4 regions of the Sporosarcina sp. P16b genome follow, and region 2 is predicted to be linked to each of the others. Evidence: riboswitches for the same ligand, from Rfam matches in the RefSeq annotation. Region 2 holds a riboswitch; each other region holds the start of a gene.
What was found. Region 2 has a riboswitch for cobalamin ahead of CSV77_RS03915 (ribonucleotide reductase N-terminal alpha domain-containing protein). Riboswitches for the same ligand answer to the same signal wherever they lie in the genome.

Region 1: another riboswitch for cobalamin. It lies ahead of CSV77_RS07560 (energy-coupling factor transporter transmembrane component T); the one in region 2 lies ahead of CSV77_RS03915 (ribonucleotide reductase N-terminal alpha domain-containing protein).
Region 3: another riboswitch for cobalamin. It lies ahead of CSV77_RS08610 (ribonucleoside-diphosphate reductase subunit alpha); the one in region 2 lies ahead of CSV77_RS03915 (ribonucleotide reductase N-terminal alpha domain-containing protein).
Region 4: another riboswitch for cobalamin. It lies ahead of metE (5-methyltetrahydropteroyltriglutamate--homocysteine S-methyltransferase); the one in region 2 lies ahead of CSV77_RS03915 (ribonucleotide reductase N-terminal alpha domain-containing protein).

Annotation. Positions count from the first base shown of each region.
Region 1 is NZ_PDYO01000004.1:173,098-177,398, forward strand. Features, by position in the region: gene CSV77_RS07550 (hypothetical protein) at 1-386, shown strand, start outside; cobalamin riboswitch at 1,229-1,367, shown strand; gene CSV77_RS07560 (energy-coupling factor transporter transmembrane component T) at 1,858-2,727, shown strand; gene CSV77_RS07565 (ABC transporter ATP-binding protein) at 2,700-4,301, shown strand, end outside.
Region 2 is NZ_PDYO01000002.1:173,948-178,248, forward strand. Features, by position in the region: partial or broken gene CSV77_RS03905 (ribonucleoside-diphosphate reductase subunit alpha) at 1-210, opposite strand, end outside; gene CSV77_RS03910 (GIY-YIG nuclease family protein) at 439-1,164, opposite strand; partial or broken gene CSV77_RS03915 (ribonucleotide reductase N-terminal alpha domain-containing protein) at 1,310-2,617, opposite strand; cobalamin riboswitch at 2,777-2,951, opposite strand; gene CSV77_RS03920 (alanine/glycine:cation symporter family protein) at 3,245-4,301, opposite strand, start outside.
Region 3 is NZ_PDYO01000005.1:161,730-166,030, reverse strand. Features, by position in the region: gene CSV77_RS08620 (BMC domain-containing protein) at 1-254, shown strand, start outside; gene mdh (malate dehydrogenase) at 315-1,265, shown strand; gene CSV77_RS16895 (hypothetical protein) at 1,642-1,812, shown strand; cobalamin riboswitch at 1,980-2,156, shown strand; gene CSV77_RS08610 (ribonucleoside-diphosphate reductase subunit alpha) at 2,331-3,593, shown strand; gene CSV77_RS08605 (hypothetical protein) at 3,619-3,951, shown strand; gene CSV77_RS08600 (YibE/F family protein) at 3,978-4,301, shown strand, end outside.
Region 4 is NZ_PDYO01000002.1:508,562-512,862, forward strand. Features, by position in the region: gene CSV77_RS05575 (malate synthase G) at 1-1,868, opposite strand, end outside; cobalamin riboswitch at 2,270-2,402, shown strand; gene metE (5-methyltetrahydropteroyltriglutamate--homocysteine S-methyltransferase) at 2,550-4,301, shown strand, end outside.

The sequences.
Region 1 (4,301 bases), on a different contig from region 2:
GAGAAGATAATGATCGAGAATATATCCTCATTTACGATAACTATACACCTTTAAAGAAAGGAAGCGGATATATACTTGTTATGACAAAGAGTGAGGAGAATAATGAATTATATTACAATGAGGCATGGAATTTAGCGAAGTTTAATATAGATGGAACAGATCCGTATGATTTTTTATTTGACCCACAGCAATCGAATTCCTTATCATCTAACGTAAATGAATCATTGAACGGAGTCCAGCAGATTGACAAAATACAAAAAGCGTTTTCTTCCTATTCCGTCAAGAAAGATGGGAACAGTGCATATTCACTAAATCAACTATTTACTGATAAAATGAGATTCTATCAAGAACTTGAACAGAAATACTCAGAAAAATTGAATGAATAGGTATTACAGTTAAGATGGAGATGTCATAAGGGGCATCTATAAGTGAGAATTGTTTTCTTTTGAATTAAGGTACTGGTCCCGACACAATCCAGAAACGATTCTTAATTAATATAGATTTGCGTGCGGACCTGGTACCTTTATTAATCATTCGCTAACAGTTCCTACTGCCAAGCCTGCAGTGGACTTTCACCACCGAGTATTTGCCCATGCAGGGTGCAGTTCAAAATCGTCAATGACGGCTATTCATCGTCCCCTTAAACGTATGAAGCGATCTATAACTTTTATTGTTAATTACTAAATAATCATCAAGCTATTATGAGAGAAGCAGGGCTTATATGAAATCAAGCATATTCGATTTTCCCACGGAGGTATAATCTTGTTTCATAGATGTTTCAGCTTCCTCATGGCTGTTTGAATGATCCGATCCTCCATGCCCTGAGAAAAGGAAATTTGAGCCTTCGAAGTTTTTATTATGTACAGGCCAAGAGCGTGAGAATCTTCTAAGGGAATGAGGTTGTTTTATAAAGGTTGAAGTGTGACGGGGACAATAGTTAACTTTGCTTGAGACATAAGAAAGCACTTCCTTGATACAATGATTGTACCAAGGAAGTGCTGTGTTTTAATGTGCGTCGTTTGATTGGGAGCTTAGGATATATGTTTAAGAATCCTGATGGTCAAAGAATTGATTCCTAATCTATATCAGTTACTTGATAGACTTTCAAAAAGTACATTTGCGGATCTTGTCTAAAAGCGCTTGAAACGGCACATCTCACTAAAACAGAAATCCATTCTAAGTACAGCGTCTATTGATTTTACCCCGCAAAAACTATAAGCTAGTTAATAGTTGCCTAGAGTGTTTTGGTTCTTTGTCCCGTAAACAAAGAATAAATAGAAATCAGGTGAGAATCCTGAGCGGTCCGGCCACTGTAATGGGGAAATATGCCCCTAAGTCAGGAGCCTTGCCAAAGTATGTAAGCATGACACCTTCATGGTCCCCATCTCATTCAAGAGGTGGGGATTTTTTGAATTCAAAACCACACTGCCACTGAAGAAACCGCTCCGTTTAATTTCAATGAAAAGGTAGAGGCTTCCGCGCTAAAACTAGCTGGCGGACCGATCCACTATACGTCGTCACTGTAAATCATTTAGACGATTCTCTCATTCCCCAGGAAATGAATGGGATGCTAAATGGCAAAGGACTGAATGACTTTACAGGCAGGATCACATTCATTGAAGGTATGAACGACATTCAATTCCAAGGTTGTCGCAGGTTTGGTCATCGTGGTAATGAGTAGGATGAAAAAAAGAAGGCATCAAAGAGAGTAGAGCGATATAATGAAGAAAGATCTAGTAGCCGTAGCGTTAGTCAATACGAACTGCAGGGCGGTGATGAAGTAGAGTTCCATAACACATGTGATGTAGATAGAGATCTAAACAGCTATATACGAAAATAAAGAAAGTAGGAAACTAGATGAGCGCATTCTCAAACTTTCACCCACTATTGCTACTTGTCTACGTTACAGTCGTTTTAGTCACGATGTTCAGCTCGTTTCATCCGATCATCGTGGCGCTGGCCATGATCGGGGGCATTCTGTATTTTCTCATGCTGCACGGAGTCCGGACAGCAACTAAGGACTTGATCTATTACTCTTTTGTTTTTCTACTAATTGCCGTAGCGTATCCAGCAACTGTACATAACGGTTTCACTCCGTTATTTTTCCTCCATGAACACGCGGTAACGCTGGAAGCTGTGACGAAAGGACTCGTCATTGCGGGAGCCGTAGTTGCAACCAGTTTCTGGACGAAGAGTTATTTCGAGATTTTCACGACGAACACACTACTTGCCGTACTGACGAAAGTGTCCGCTAGCCCAAAATTTCTCGTTTCCATGCTGTGGCGATTCATTCCGTTATTCAAAATAAAATGGCGTGAAAACCAAATGGCACAACGCGGAATCGGCTATTACAAAGTAGGGAGCAGAGTGGAAAAATTCCGTCGCGCGTTCGCATTGTGGCGGCAGACGCTCGTCCAGACAGCGGAGTTTAGCATTGTTAAGCCAGATGTCATGAAGGCGCGAGGGTATGGTATCGTGAAAGAGAGAACGCGGTATAAGAAGAGGCGATTCACAAAACGGGACGGAATATTGACGGCCGGACTCGTTCTGTTTCTTCTTTACTACATTGGATACTTCACACAGCACCAGACGCAGTATTATCCAGAAATCAGTGAACAGACACTAGGTGCAGGGCATTACGTCATCATCGGCTTGCTCATGTTATTACCGTTTATCTATGAAGCGAAGGAGAGGATCAAATGGCGATACTTACAGTCGAAAATCTGAACTTCCAGTATGAAGAACAGCATGTGTTGCGAGACGTGAGCTTTTCGATTAAGCGTGGAGAATTCATAACGCTATTCGGTCCTACCGGTTCAGGAAAGTCCACGTTATTGAAAATGATGAAACGGGAAATGCGGCCGAACGGTAAACTTAGCGGCACGGTGTATGTGAACGGCGAAAAAATCGATGAACTGCCCGCGTCAACTACAGCGACAGCTATTGGCTATATAATGCAAAATCCAGAGGAACAAATAGTCATGGAAAAAGTGTGGCAAGAGTTGGCGTTTGGTCTTGAGAATATGGGCATGTCGACGGTAGACATGCAACAAAAAATCGCTGAAGTCGCCAGTTTCTTCGGTATTCACAACTGGTTGCATGTTAGTATCAGTGATCTATCAGGTGGACAGAAACAACTCGTTAATCTAGCGGCGGTGCTTGCAATGGAGCCGGATATTTTATTGCTCGACGAACCAACGTCCCAACTTGATCCCATTGCGGCTTCCGTGTTTCTGACGCTACTTGAAAAAATCAATCGTGAACTCGGCATGACGATTTTAATTGTCGAGCATCGGTTAGAAGAGTTATTACCCGTGTGCGATCGAGTGTTGTTCATGGAAAACGGCTCGCTTCTTTATGACACAACACCGAAAGCAATCGGCAACTCCTTGCTAGAACATCCAATGCTCGACGCACTCACGACAGCGATGCGTGTCTACTATAAGCTCGGCTTCCGTGATGAGACGCCGATTACGGTGCGCGAAGGGATGGATTTCATTCGGCACTATCCATCGGCAATTTTACCGACGGATCCGATGAGAAAAAAGCATCCACCACTCATTACAGTGAAAGATCTGTATTTCCGTTACAATCGAAAAAGTGATAATCTACTCGCGGATATGACGTTTACGGTACATCGAGGCGAAATCTTCACGATTGTCGGGGGAAATGGAGTCGGCAAGTCTTCGTTACTAAGGTTACTCGCCGGACTGCATAAGCCGTATGCAGGTAAAGTATGGATAGACGAAGTCGCACCAAGCAAGTGGAAAGGGAATATCGTCTTATTACCGCAAAACGCACAAGCATTATTCATGTACTCAACGGTGAAAGAAGAGCTAATCCATGCGGTTCCTGTGCAAAAAATGCCGAAAGAACGGAGAGAAACGACGGTATCGAGTATGATGAAACAGTTACATATTGAGCATCTTTCGAAAAGAAATCCATTTGAATTAAGTGGCGGAGAACAGCAGAAGGCCGCGCTTGCAAAATTATTGCTGCTTAAACCGGATATATTATTGCTGGATGAGCCAACTAAAGGAATGGACGTCATGTCGAAAAAAGAAGTGACGGAGTTGATTCGAACGCTTCAAAAACAGAATATCACGACGATTATCGTGACGCATGATATTGAATTTGCAGCAGAAGTATCTACACGTGTTGGCATGTTGTTCGATCAATCACTCATCGCGATCAATCATCCGAAAACCTTTTTCACGTCCAACCGCTTTTACACAACCGCCGCTAGCAAAATCGCACGCGGATTATTCCCATATGCCATCACAGCCGAAGACATCGTAGAC
Region 2 (4,301 bases):
GATTTGGTTCTGATCGATGACGTTGTCGAGCATACGCACTTGAATTTTGATCAAACGGTCTAGCACGTCTGCCGTTACTGCTCTTCCAAGGTTAATCGATGACAGGTTACATACAACGAAATCACCTGGCTTTGTGCGTGTGACGACCATATCGTCTTCTAGTGTTACGGATTCATGTGTACTCGCTGACATATTTTGCAGTATTTCAGTCCTCTTCTTCAATTAAGCTCGCAAAGCTTAATCCGCAATTAATTGCTGCTGCATGTCACCATGCAGAGGAGACTATATCATCATCCCCAGCACGACCTGGTAGGATGCTCCGCTTTTCCCTTTATGAATTATCCCTGTTTTTCATCAGGGCCTCGCTTGAGGGGTACTCTACTCGCTTCTTCACTAGTGCTATTTCAACTAGCTATGCTTTCGATAGTCGTTAGGCATTTACTCAACTATAATATGATGGTCTGGAAAGTTACGGGAATACATACGGTTTCTCATAGCATGTGTAGAAATGCCATGAGCTAATGCCGCCTTTGCAATACTTTCATATACCACGTCATGGACTTGGCATTTACAAGCAGCATGTTTGTTGGTCGGTCTTAGTGATTTCGGGACAATTCTCTTATAGCTAGGAAAGTTATCACAGTCTAATCTATACGAAATTGTTGTACAATAAAGGGAAAGTGCAACAGATGCTGCAGTTATTGATGAATATTCAATTCCATCTATTATAATTGCTTTTGAGTTCTTCTTTTTGACTGCTTCAATCATCTTTTTGGTTTTTGGTTTCCCGTATTGATGATTTGAAGCGCCTGTCATTTGTTTCACTCTTAAACTGCGGATATGCTCTTTGTTTGGGTTTGTTGTAAAACAATCTCCGCCAATAGATGTCATTTTAATATTATAATATTCCTTTGATTCTACAGCATTTCGTTTAGAAATATAATATTCCTCAAGTTGATTCAACTCTATATCTGAGTATGCCTCAACCAGAATTACCCTGATAAACTTTTCCTTACCATACTTTTTAATAGCCCTTTTCAAATAAAGACCTGAACCCAAATATGTTTCCCAATTATTTATCCGACCGTAAATACATTTTCCAATGTATTTCATATTATTAACTGTATTTGTAGTCTCGTAAACAAAACCAAATGGCTTTTCCACAAATATCATCCCCTATAGAACAAATGTTCTTTATTTGATGATACTACAAAAGTTGAGATTTAGCACGGGATTGTCTTACTAAATAAGAGTTCCCCCGTTTAACGGAGTTTTCGACAGCCATTACTGACTGAAGGTGCTATTGTTAACACAAATTACTAGAATAAATCATACCTTCATGCTTATTCGGATTCATGCGGTTTACTTCGTCGCGATAGAACATGAAAGGCGTTCCTGTCTCGAGCTGGCTACGCAAGATACGTTTCATAATTTCAATCGCGGAAACCGTCTCTCGTGATAAATCTTCATTACGGACGCATTCCTCATACTTCTCGCGGAATGTTCCTTGTCCTTTCGTTTCATCATAGAAGTCTTCCAATGAATAGCCCATTTTCGTGCGGACTTCATGTGGATCGAATAAATGCCAGTCTTCACGGGACTCGACTTTCTCCATGAACAAGTCTGGCAAGCAAACGCCTGTGAAAATGTCATGTGCACGTAAACGGTCATCGCCGTTATTGAGCTTGAGATCAAGGAATGTGAAGATGTCTTGATGCCATACGTCGAGATAAACGGCTACGGCACCTTGACGTTGACCGAGTTGATCGACACTGACTGCCGTATTGTTCAACTGTTTGATCCATGGCAGAACACCGCTTGACGCGCCTTCGAAACCACGAATCGATGCACCACGAGAACGAACTTTCCCCATATAGACGCCGATACCGCCACCGAATTTCGACAAGTTCGCGATATCGGTGTTGCTGTTGTAGATCCCTTGTAAGGAATCATCCACTGTATCGATAAAGCAACTGGATAGCTGACCGTGCATCTTGCCTGCATTCGATAATGTAGGTGTCGCGACCGTCATGTATAAATTGCTCATCGCCCAGTATGCTTCGCCAACTTTATGAATGCGGTCTACTGTTTCGTCTTGCATTAGTGTCATCGCGATGATCAACCAGCGCTCTTGCGGCAGCTCCACTGGCTGTTTCTTAAAGTTTACGGTTACGTATCGGTCTACCAATGTTTTCAAACCGATATATGTGAATAATAGATCACGGGAAGGATCGAGTAGTTTACCGATTTCCTGAAGCTCATCTAGGCTGTATTTCTCTGTCAGAACGGATGTATATAAACCTTGTTCCACCAAGCGTTCTACATTTTTCGCAAAGTCGGTATAAGCATCCGCCCCACGCAATGCTTGTTGCTTTGCATAGACGTCGAATAAATAAATTCGTGCCGCTACAAACGTCCAATACGTATTTGCTTCATCAATACGGCTTAAAGACTCCAGCACCATCGCGTTCGTCCATTCAGTTGCCGTGCTAGCCGGGTGGCGCTCTTGGAATTTCTCACTCGCTTCGATTAACGGCTCCATTTGTTTCTTGCCGAATTCTTCTTGTAAGTTTTCCAACACTAGATTAAGTCCCTTAGTTTCTTGAATAATAGCCATGATATCCGCTCCCTTTAGTTAATTAATTCGGTTATGTACTAAATAAAAAAACTCCCAATAAAATCGGGAGTCGTCAATTGACGCTTAGTAGATCGCGGAAAGTTTTAGGCAGACTGAAATAAGACTGCTTTGTGCTTTCACTCTCCAACCCCGAAGAATGTTTTGCTGAGATGACTGGCAGGTCTACTGGCTGGCACATCGTTCTTCCATCTTTCCTTCCCGCCGAAGCAGTGGTTTTATAAGATAGTCGTCCGTGCCCTCAGTTGCGGGGGCAGCTCCGTTAGTGGCGGATTCCCTTTTAAACGTGGTGGGTACCAATTCATCTATTTGCTGTTACACACTATATATAGTGTGTTGATTCATATATAACCCTAACATGTTGTGTTCAAACATGCAAAACAAAAATCGAACCGAAGTTCAGAATCCTTCTTCTGAACTACGATTCGATTTTTGTTATTCAGTATTTTATAGTATATCAAACTTTTTACTTCTTGACTAAATGGTTTGTGTGAATGCTTTAAACTTAGGAGTGTGTGAATAAGGGATTTCCGCTATAATCCTAACTTATACATGGTGATAAGTTAAAGATTGAGAAATCATATCCCTTACATCCACAAATCACCCCCATTACAAACGATCTTCTGGTTTTTCCGCTGTCTCTTCCCAACATTCCGCGCCTTTTAATTCAGGGATGCTGGCTGACTTGAAGACAGGGTTTCTGCCGGCTTTACGTTGTTTAGTGAAGTCGTCCAGTACTTTAAAGGCGATTTTACCAAGTAGTAGAATGACGATTAAGTTAATGATGGCCATTAGTCCCATGAATAGGTCGGCCATATCCCATACAACTTGTACTTTTGCGATTGCACCGAAGTATACCATGACCAGTACAAGAACTTGATAGATTCGTTTCCATACGATGTTGGCATGAATGAATTCAATATTGGTTTCGCCATAATAATAGTTACCGATGATAGAACTGAAGGCGAAGAACATGATAGCACCGGCAATGAAGTACGGTGCCCATGCGCCTACTTGTACAGCCATGGAGTTTTGTGTCAAGATGATACCGTTTGTTTCACCTGTTTGATACAATCCGCCAAGCAAAATGATGAATGCGGTCGCAGAACAGATGATGATGGTATCGAAAAACACACCTAGACTTTGTACCAATCCTTGTTTTGCCGGATGCGATACGTTCGCTGTAGCAGCCGCGTTTGGCACACTACCCATACCTGCTTCATTGGAGAAGAGACCGCGACGTACACCTTGCATCATGGCCATCCCGATTCCGCCACCCATGACTTCTTTAATTCCGAAAGCATGCTCGAATATCAATACAATAATGCCTGGAACTTCTGAAATATTCATAATCACGATATATAACGCTACCAAAATATAGAAAGTCGCCATGATGGGTACGATGGTTTGTGTTACTTTTACAATCCGTTTGACGCCACCGAAGACGATAATCCCTGTTATTAGCATTAAGCCAACCCCGACACTCCAGTTCGGAATGCCGAATACTTCAGTGAATGACTGACTGATGGTGTTGGATTGTACTGCGTTAAATATGAATCCGAAACTCATCGTCAGTAAAATCGCGAAGACAATTCCGAGTTTCCGCCAGCCTAGCGCTTTTTGCATGTAATACGCCGGCCCTCCGCGGAATGTGTCACCATCTTTC
Region 3 (4,301 bases), on a different contig from region 2:
AGTTGGTATCACAGGAGATGGTCGATGGTGGAATTGTTACGGTCATCGTTCAAGGTGATGTTGGAGCAGTACAGGCAGCTGTTGACGCAGGTCGCGACGCAGCAGCGCGTGTAGGTGAATTACTAGGTGCGCATGTAATACCGCGTCCCGATGATTCAGTGTATGGCATGGTGAAACCCCTAGTGTCGACTACTCCAGAAATTCCGCAAGTGAAGAAACTGGCAGAAGCGAAGAAGGCACCGAAGAAAGACTGAGGAATAGGTGTGTTATAAGTGCATTCCTCATATTGAAGTCTATATAAAGGAGTGTTTTTCATGGCTTTCAAACGACATAAAATTGCGGTCATCGGAGCTGGCCACACGGGCTCTACGGCTGCATTGATGGCTGCACAGAAGGAATTAGGTGACATTGTCTTAGTTGATATCCCGGATCTTTCCAATCCGACTAAAGGGAAAGCACTGGATCTTCTTCAGACGAGTCCTGTACAACAATTTAATTCCCGTATTACAGGTACATCCAATTACGAGGATATTGAAGGCGCCGCAATGGTTATCATTACAGCAGGTGTTGCACGTAAACCAGGTATGAGTCGAGATGATTTAGTTGCAACCAATGCAAAGATTATGCGTTCTGTTTCCGAACAAGTGAAACGTTACGCGCCAGACAGTACCGTGCTGATTTTAAGTAATCCAGTTGATGCGATGACATATGTATGTTATAAAACAACTGGCTTTCCTAAAAACCGCGTAATTGGACAATCAGGCGTGCTTGATACTGCGCGTTTCACTACGTTCATCTCGGAAGAACTAAATATATCCGTAGAGGATATTTCGGGCTTTGTACTTGGTGGACACGGAGATGATATGGTTCCACTTGTACGTTATTCGTACGCCGGCGGCATCCCATTGGATAAGATTATCTCGAACGAACGGCTAGAAGCAATTGTGGAGCGCACTCGAAAAGGCGGCGGTGAGATCGTCTCACTACTAGGTAACGGTAGCGCTTATTACGCACCGGCAGCGGCTTTGGTGGAGATGGCTGAAGCAATTATTAAAGATAAGAAACGAATTATGCCGTCCATTGCTTATTTAGAGGGCGAATATGGATATCAAAACATTTATTTAGGCGTACCCACTGTTCTGGGAGGCAATGGTATCGAGAGTGTGATTGAACTTCCGTTAACAAAGGAAGAACAAATAGCACTCGACAAGTCAGCTGACTCTGTCAGAGCAGTCATCGACATTTGCGAAAAGCAAATGTCCTAATCACTACGGATCTCTCTAAGTCGTAAAGAGGACTTAGGGAGATTTTTTTGTATAAAAAGTTATAAGGTCGTGTTTTAGTCTCTAAATGATAGAGAAATCATAGGTTCTCCTCGAAAATCTACAAATGTTAACAGGGAATTACAACTTTTATATTTACAACTATTTATTTGGGTGGTACAATAAACAGAATTCACTGAATTGTAAAGCATGTCTGTAGTATATTTACTGGGGTATATATACAAAGAATTCCTTCTTTTGACTTTGTAATGTAAGCGCTATCAAATGGACAATTATCATTAAATGCCGAAAAAAATGTTCTTTTATTCCCCGGCAAGGCATATACTACGAAAAATACAAAATCCAGGAGGTAATTCTTATGAAAAACAACAACTATCAGAACAATTCATCACTACCGGAGCAGAACGAAACATTCTATTTAATCACAGGTTACTCGGAGAATGGTTTCATCCACGGAATCACGTGGGAAGAAGCATATGTTCAAGGATTGGCGGAGTGCGGCTGTCTATGCGATCAACAACTAATGTAAGTAATGAAGAACACTCTACACGGGGTGCCTAGCACAAAACGATTGTGGACGTACTCACAATGTTTTTTGCATAGGTACCCTATTTAGTTATGTCATGATTCTTCTAATGCATACAAACGCTACCACCCACTATGTTAACCATGATAAAATGATAGCAATAAAATAAATGAGTTTGCACGATGCGCTGGTACCTATCAAGGTATAAAAGGGAATCCGTCAACCGGAGCTGTCCCCGCAACTGTATACACGGACGACCGCTAGAATTAGCCACTATGGAGACATGGGAAGGCACTTGCGGAAGGATGAAGTGAAGCCAGGAGACCTGCCACGTATCGAAAAAGCGACACTTTCTTCGGGGGTTGAGGAGTGGAAGCAAAAAAGGTATCTACATCTATGCATTTTTGTGTGTAGTATATTAAAGCTGCCTGACTTTGTTTCCTCATTCACAACTATTGCAATCATTTTGCCGAAGAGGCGGAATGATTGTTTTTTTGTTGTTTACGAAAGGAGACCGCGACATGACAGTAGTGGAACAGATAACCGAACGGGCACTATTGCAGTTATTGTATAAACAAGTAGAACAACAGCGTGGAAGGCCTGCGTATACGGGATTTCATCAAGTAGTAAAGAAACTGTTACAGGATGGGTTATACGATCGATGGATCTATGATTATTCAGTAACCGAAATCAAATGGCTTGGCTTACAGATTGTTGCTGAACGTGACCAATTGATCCCTTCTGCACTGTTGCAAACATATATGAATGAGTTTGTAACATCCGATTATTGTGATAAACAGATAGGTCTGCCTCAGGAGAGATTGATGCTCATAGCAATGGCCGCCATGCAACATGAAACTGTCCAGCGTCTGCGGAAAGTACAGGAAGCGTATTGGTTACTGAGCCATGGCTATGTGACGTTACCAGTTGAAGTGATGTTGTTTTTCGGTAAAACATTCTATGAGCGAAAGACGAGAGTCCAACAATATACTATGGATATTGCTGACAACAGAATTACATCATTTTTATCAAGCAAGATAAAAGAAAAGCATATATGTATACCCGATTATTTTATGGAACAAGTACAAGCGTGTGGCTCTTGGAGTTTATTTGAAGCTGAACAAGTTGAACGCATTTTGGGATTTTCACTTAGCCACTTCAATAGGGAAAGATTTCTTCATGCCACTGACGGTCTTACTATTGACTATAAAGAAATCTCAGCTATCGGTTTGATGAAGCAGCTGCTTGAAGGTGAAGGTATTGTAGTGCATTTTTACAATAAAGAAAGACAAGAAAAAGCGGCATTATCCACATATATTCAATTACCGAATGTAATGCAGGAGACGGAGCTGGCACGTACATGTACCATACTTGTACCTTTGCTGAACGGCATTGAGGGCTTATGGGAACATCCTTTACGGGTTGAAGTGGCGGGGTGGGAAATCGCTATAGCTGACCAGAATATTGATTTGCATTCAGAGAAGGCTCTTCTGTTTATTGAAGAAGTAGCGAGAGAAATAAACCACTACTTGAACGTAGCATCCTGTGAAAGCGGAATGCAAACACCTTTGCGCAAAGCAGCCACAGTTATGCATCGATCGATCAACGAAGCGACAAAACACCAGCAAACCGCAATGATCGATCGAGTAATTGCAGAACAGCGCCATACCGATCAAGGAGGTTCTGTTACGTTGGAGAAATCTTCTACCATTGAAACAGCAGAACTTTTGCAGCTGCTCATGAAAGCATGGAGTGGTGGAATTCCTGAAGTCCGACTTACCTGAATCCCTTCTATAGGCTCAGCTAATTTTGCGCGTAGCGGAACTGTTTATCCAAGATTCCTTAAAACGAAAGCCACTGGATGAAAAAGTCCGTGTTGTAGAGTTTTTAGATTTTGACTGGCTGACAGAATCAAAGGAAGATGGAAGATTTATGGAAAATGGGACACTCCTAGGAATTGATGTCACACTCTACCATCAAGTGGTGGTTTTGGAGGTGCAGGATTTACTAGAACAGTTTTCTGTTCAGGAAATGCGTACATTCGCATCTCTTCCTGTAATGGAATCGGAGCTTTTCTTATTGGGGGTAATAGAGATATTTTTTTCAAATCTACGTCTTATTCATGGTAGGATTAATCTGTGACTCATCCTAGGAGTGTCAGGAGGATTATTTTGAATAGAATCAGAAACATCACAACATTGCAGTGGATCTTATTCTTTCTGTTAGCATTCTGCTGTACCATTTCCATTGCTTTTGTAAATCATAATTATTCATTTTATGATCGACCGATCGCCAAGGTAATCCATGCAACAATAGAGGAAGAAACTGATGTAACAGACATGCATGGCAATAAAGATACGCTATTTGTCCAACACATCATAGCTAAGATCATGAATGGGGAAGAAAAAGGTCGGGAAATCCAGTTGGTAAATGAGTATTCATCCTCGGGGGCGTATGATCAACAGTACCATGTGGGAAATGAAGTTTTCGTC
Region 4 (4,301 bases), 330 kb from region 2:
TCATTAATATCGGGAACCGTTGAACATCCTACACCTTGGTCAATCCAGCGAACAACATAGCCCAGGATCCCTTGTGCATTGTTATCCAGCTCCGATTGTACTTCTTCAGCAGACCAATCCGTATTAGGTGCCAATGGAACAGTAAGGATACCATCACGATAATCGATCGAACTGTCAATTCCAGCCTGTACTTCTTTAACATTTACTTCATGGTAGTGCAATGCATGTAAAATTGCAGCTGTTGGAGATGGAACCCACGCAGTGCTCGCTCCTGCTTTTGGATGTGCAATTTTCTGTTCAAGCATTGCAGCCATTAAGTCAGGCATAGCCCACATTCCTTTACCAATTTGCGCATGTCCAGGTAGACCCGCCCGGATTCCCACTGCAACGTTTGCAGCTTCATAAGAAGATAGCCATTCGGATGCCTTCATATCAGCTTTTCTAATGACCGGACCAGCTTCCATAGACGTATGGATTTCGTCACCTGTACGGTCAAGGAATCCTGTATTGATGAATGCAATACGTTCTTTCACTTCATTGATTGCGGATTTCAGATTCAGTGACATTCTACGCTCTTCGTCCATTACACCGATTTTAATTGTATGGCGCTCAACACCTAGCAGATCTTCAATACGATTAAATAATTTGTTCGCAAATGCCGCCTCTTCTGGACTATGCATTTTCGGCTTTACGATATAAATAGAATTATGAAGCGAGTTTTTAAACGCTACATTTTCTTTAAAGTTATGCGTAGCAATTAAAGATGTAAGAACACCGTCTAAGATTCCTTCAGGTACTTCATTGCCATTTTCATCAAGAATTGCATTATTCGTCATTAAATGACCTACATTACGTACGAACATTAATGAACGACCACGCAGTGTCAACTCTTTGCCGTCTACACCTATATACGTACGGTCAGCATTCAATTTTCTAGTAACTGTTTTACTACCTCGTTTGAATGTAGATTCCAAGTCACCCTTCATTAAACCAAGCCAGTTACGGTATACGCCCACTTTATCTTCAGCATCAACTGCGGCAATAGAGTCTTCACAGTCCATTAACGTAGAGAGTGCTGCTTCAATTACAAGATCTTTCACACCCGCCTTATCGCTTTTACCAATTGGGTCGTTCTTGTCAATAGCGATTTCGATATGCAATCCATTATTCACCAACAATACTGCAGTCGGTGCATCTTTGGAACCATTATATCCAACGAACTTGGACTCATCTTGCAATTGAGTCGTGTTACCGCTCTCAAGCGTTACTTCAAGTTTGCCTTCTACAATTTTATAAGCAGTTACATCTGCATGTGAACCTTCAGCTAAAGGCGCCGCTTGATCTAGCAAGTTTTTCGCGAAATCAATTACTTTCTGTCCACGAATCGGATTGTATTCAACACCAGCTTCAGCACCCGCTTCATTACTGATAACATCAGATCCGTATAGGGCATCGTATAAACTTCCCCATCGTGCATTCGCTGCATTTAATGCATAACGAGCATTATCAATTGGCACTACCAATTGTGAACCGGCTTGGTTTGCGATTTCATGATCAACATTAGCTGTTGTCACTTTGAAATCTTCGGGAACTGGCTCTAAGTAGCCAATTTCTTGTAAAAACTCTTTATATTTAACGAAATCAATTTCGCCTTTATTATTTTGATGCCATTCGCTAATGGTCTTTTGTAATTCATCACGTTTTTCTAATAGTGCTTTGTTTTCAGGAGCAAGTTCATGAATGAGCGAATCAAAGTTTGTCCAAAATTGATCATTTTGAATTTCTAAGCCCGGAAGAACTTCTTCTTTTACGAAGTTATATAGTTCTGTTGCGACTTGCAATTTACCTACTTGTTCATAGTTTGTCATGGATAAAAGCCACCCCTTAAAATTTTTCCGCTACACTGTTGTATAACATATAGCGATGAACACCCATCATTATCCATTATCCGGCAACACCCCATAGCCCGTCGATCAAAAATCGACTCAATAAAGACAAATGATCTCTTCACATGAAGACGTGTTAGTACATATCATACCTAAAGTCTAGTTTACTTTCAACTGAATTGTGAAAATTTTCACATCATAGTTATTCGTCTTCGAGACAACCTACTCGTAACAGTTATATAACAGTCGGCGTAATATGTTGTTTTATCATTTCGTATTATACTTCCATATCGTTAGTTGTTCTTTAGCTCTCATCACTAAATTCTAATAGTAAGTTGACACACTATTTTGCATGTGATAGCTTTAGAGACAATCATCTGAATTGAATAGTTTGAAAAGTAGGTGGAATGAAAATACTTTCATTTCTTAAAAGGGAATCCTTTTCTTGGAGCGGTCCCGCCACTGTGAAGACGCTAATGCGTCCAGCCAGACACCTGCCTATTTTTCATGACGCTAATCCTACGGTGAATAGGGAAGTGTTAGACAGTCGCAGTGTATCATCGCATGCTTATAAGTAGCATGTTATTTTATACGTACTCGCAATTCTAACATTTCCCCTAGAGATGTTTTTTTTATTGAAAAAAATCAAGGGGGAAATTATCTATGGTAAAAAGCAGTATAACGGGCTACCCCGTAATAGGTGAAAATCGTGAGTGGAAACGTGTACTTGAGGCATTTTGGTCAAAGAAGATCTCGGAAGATGAGCTTCTTCAAACAACGAAAGAGATTCGCTTGGCAAATTTGAAGAAACAGCAAGATGCTGGGGTTGATTGGATTGCTGTGGGCGACTTCACATTGTATGATCGCGTACTGGATACGTCAGCCATGTTCGGAATCATTCCTTCACGCTATAACTGGAAAGGTGGACAAGTATCCACTTCCACATACTTTTCGATGGCCCGCGGTAATGATGAGGCGGTTGCCTCCGAAATGACAAAATGGTTCAATACAAACTATCACTATATCGTGCCTGAATACGAAGGCCGGCGTTTTGAACTAACGGAAAACAAGCCTCTAGCTGCTTATCGTGAAGCCAAGAGCGAACTGGGTATTGAAGGTAAACCTGTTCTACTAGGCCCCTATACATTACTAAAATTATCCAAAGGGTACGAGGATAAAGATGTACCATCCATTATCCTGCAACTGATACCCCTCTATCAAAAAGTATTACAAGAATTACAGGATGAAGGTGTTCAATGGATCCAAATTGACGAGCCGATTCTATGTACATCAATAAGTTCAGATGAAATGAAGACTGTCACAGAAATTTATTCACAACTGACAAAAAATCTGAGCGGGCTGAATATTCTTCTACAGACATACTTCGATTCAGTTGAACATTATAGAGAAACGATCGCCTTACCTGTTGCGGCTATCGGACTAGATTTCGTCCACGGACGCGAAAGAAATCTAGAGAACTTGAAGCAATATGGTTTCCCAGAAGATAAAATACTTGCGGCAGGAATTGTAGACGGTCGCAACGTATGGCGTTCCAATTTACGTGAAAAACTTACATTGACTGAAAAAATTCAACAGCATGTTACAGCTGATAATTTATGGATTCAACCTTCATGTAGCCTGCTCCACTCACCTGTTACGACTCGCTCGGAACAGAAACTAGATAAAACCATTTTGAACGCGTTAGCATTTGCCGACGAGAAGATTGAAGAAATTAAAGCTATTCAACTAGCAGTACAACATGGATATGAACAAGTTTCTAAGGCATTGGATGACAGTGAAGCAGCATTGACTGCATTTAATTCACTTCCTGCTCGCAATAATAAAGAAGTACGTGAAGCGACTTCGGGAAGTCTTCTATCAGACAGTAAGCGGAATCTTCCATTTGCAAAACGCAAAGTGAAACAACAGGAAAAATTCCAATTACCACTACTTCCGACTACCACCATCGGTAGCTTCCCACAAACACCGGAAGTACGGGCTACACGCAATAAATGGAGAAAAGGCGAAATTACGAATCAACAATATAAAGATTTCGTTCAAGCTGAAATTAAAGAATGGATTGATATTCAAGAAGACTTAGGACTTGATGTATTGGTACACGGCGAATTCGAACGTACAGACATGGTGGAGTATTTCGGGGAAAAGCTTGACGGATTTGTCTTTACTGAAAAAGCATGGGTACAATCCTACGGCTCACGTTGTGTTAAGCCGCCAATTATCTTTGGAGACGTTGCGTTTATTAAACCAATGACTGTAGAAGAATCCATTTATGCAAAATCTCTTACAGGTCATGAAGTAAAAGGAATGCTCACGGGCCCTGTAACCATTTTAAACTGGTCATTCGTTCGTGATGACTTGTCTAGAGAAGAAGTGACAAACCAAATTGCATTGGCT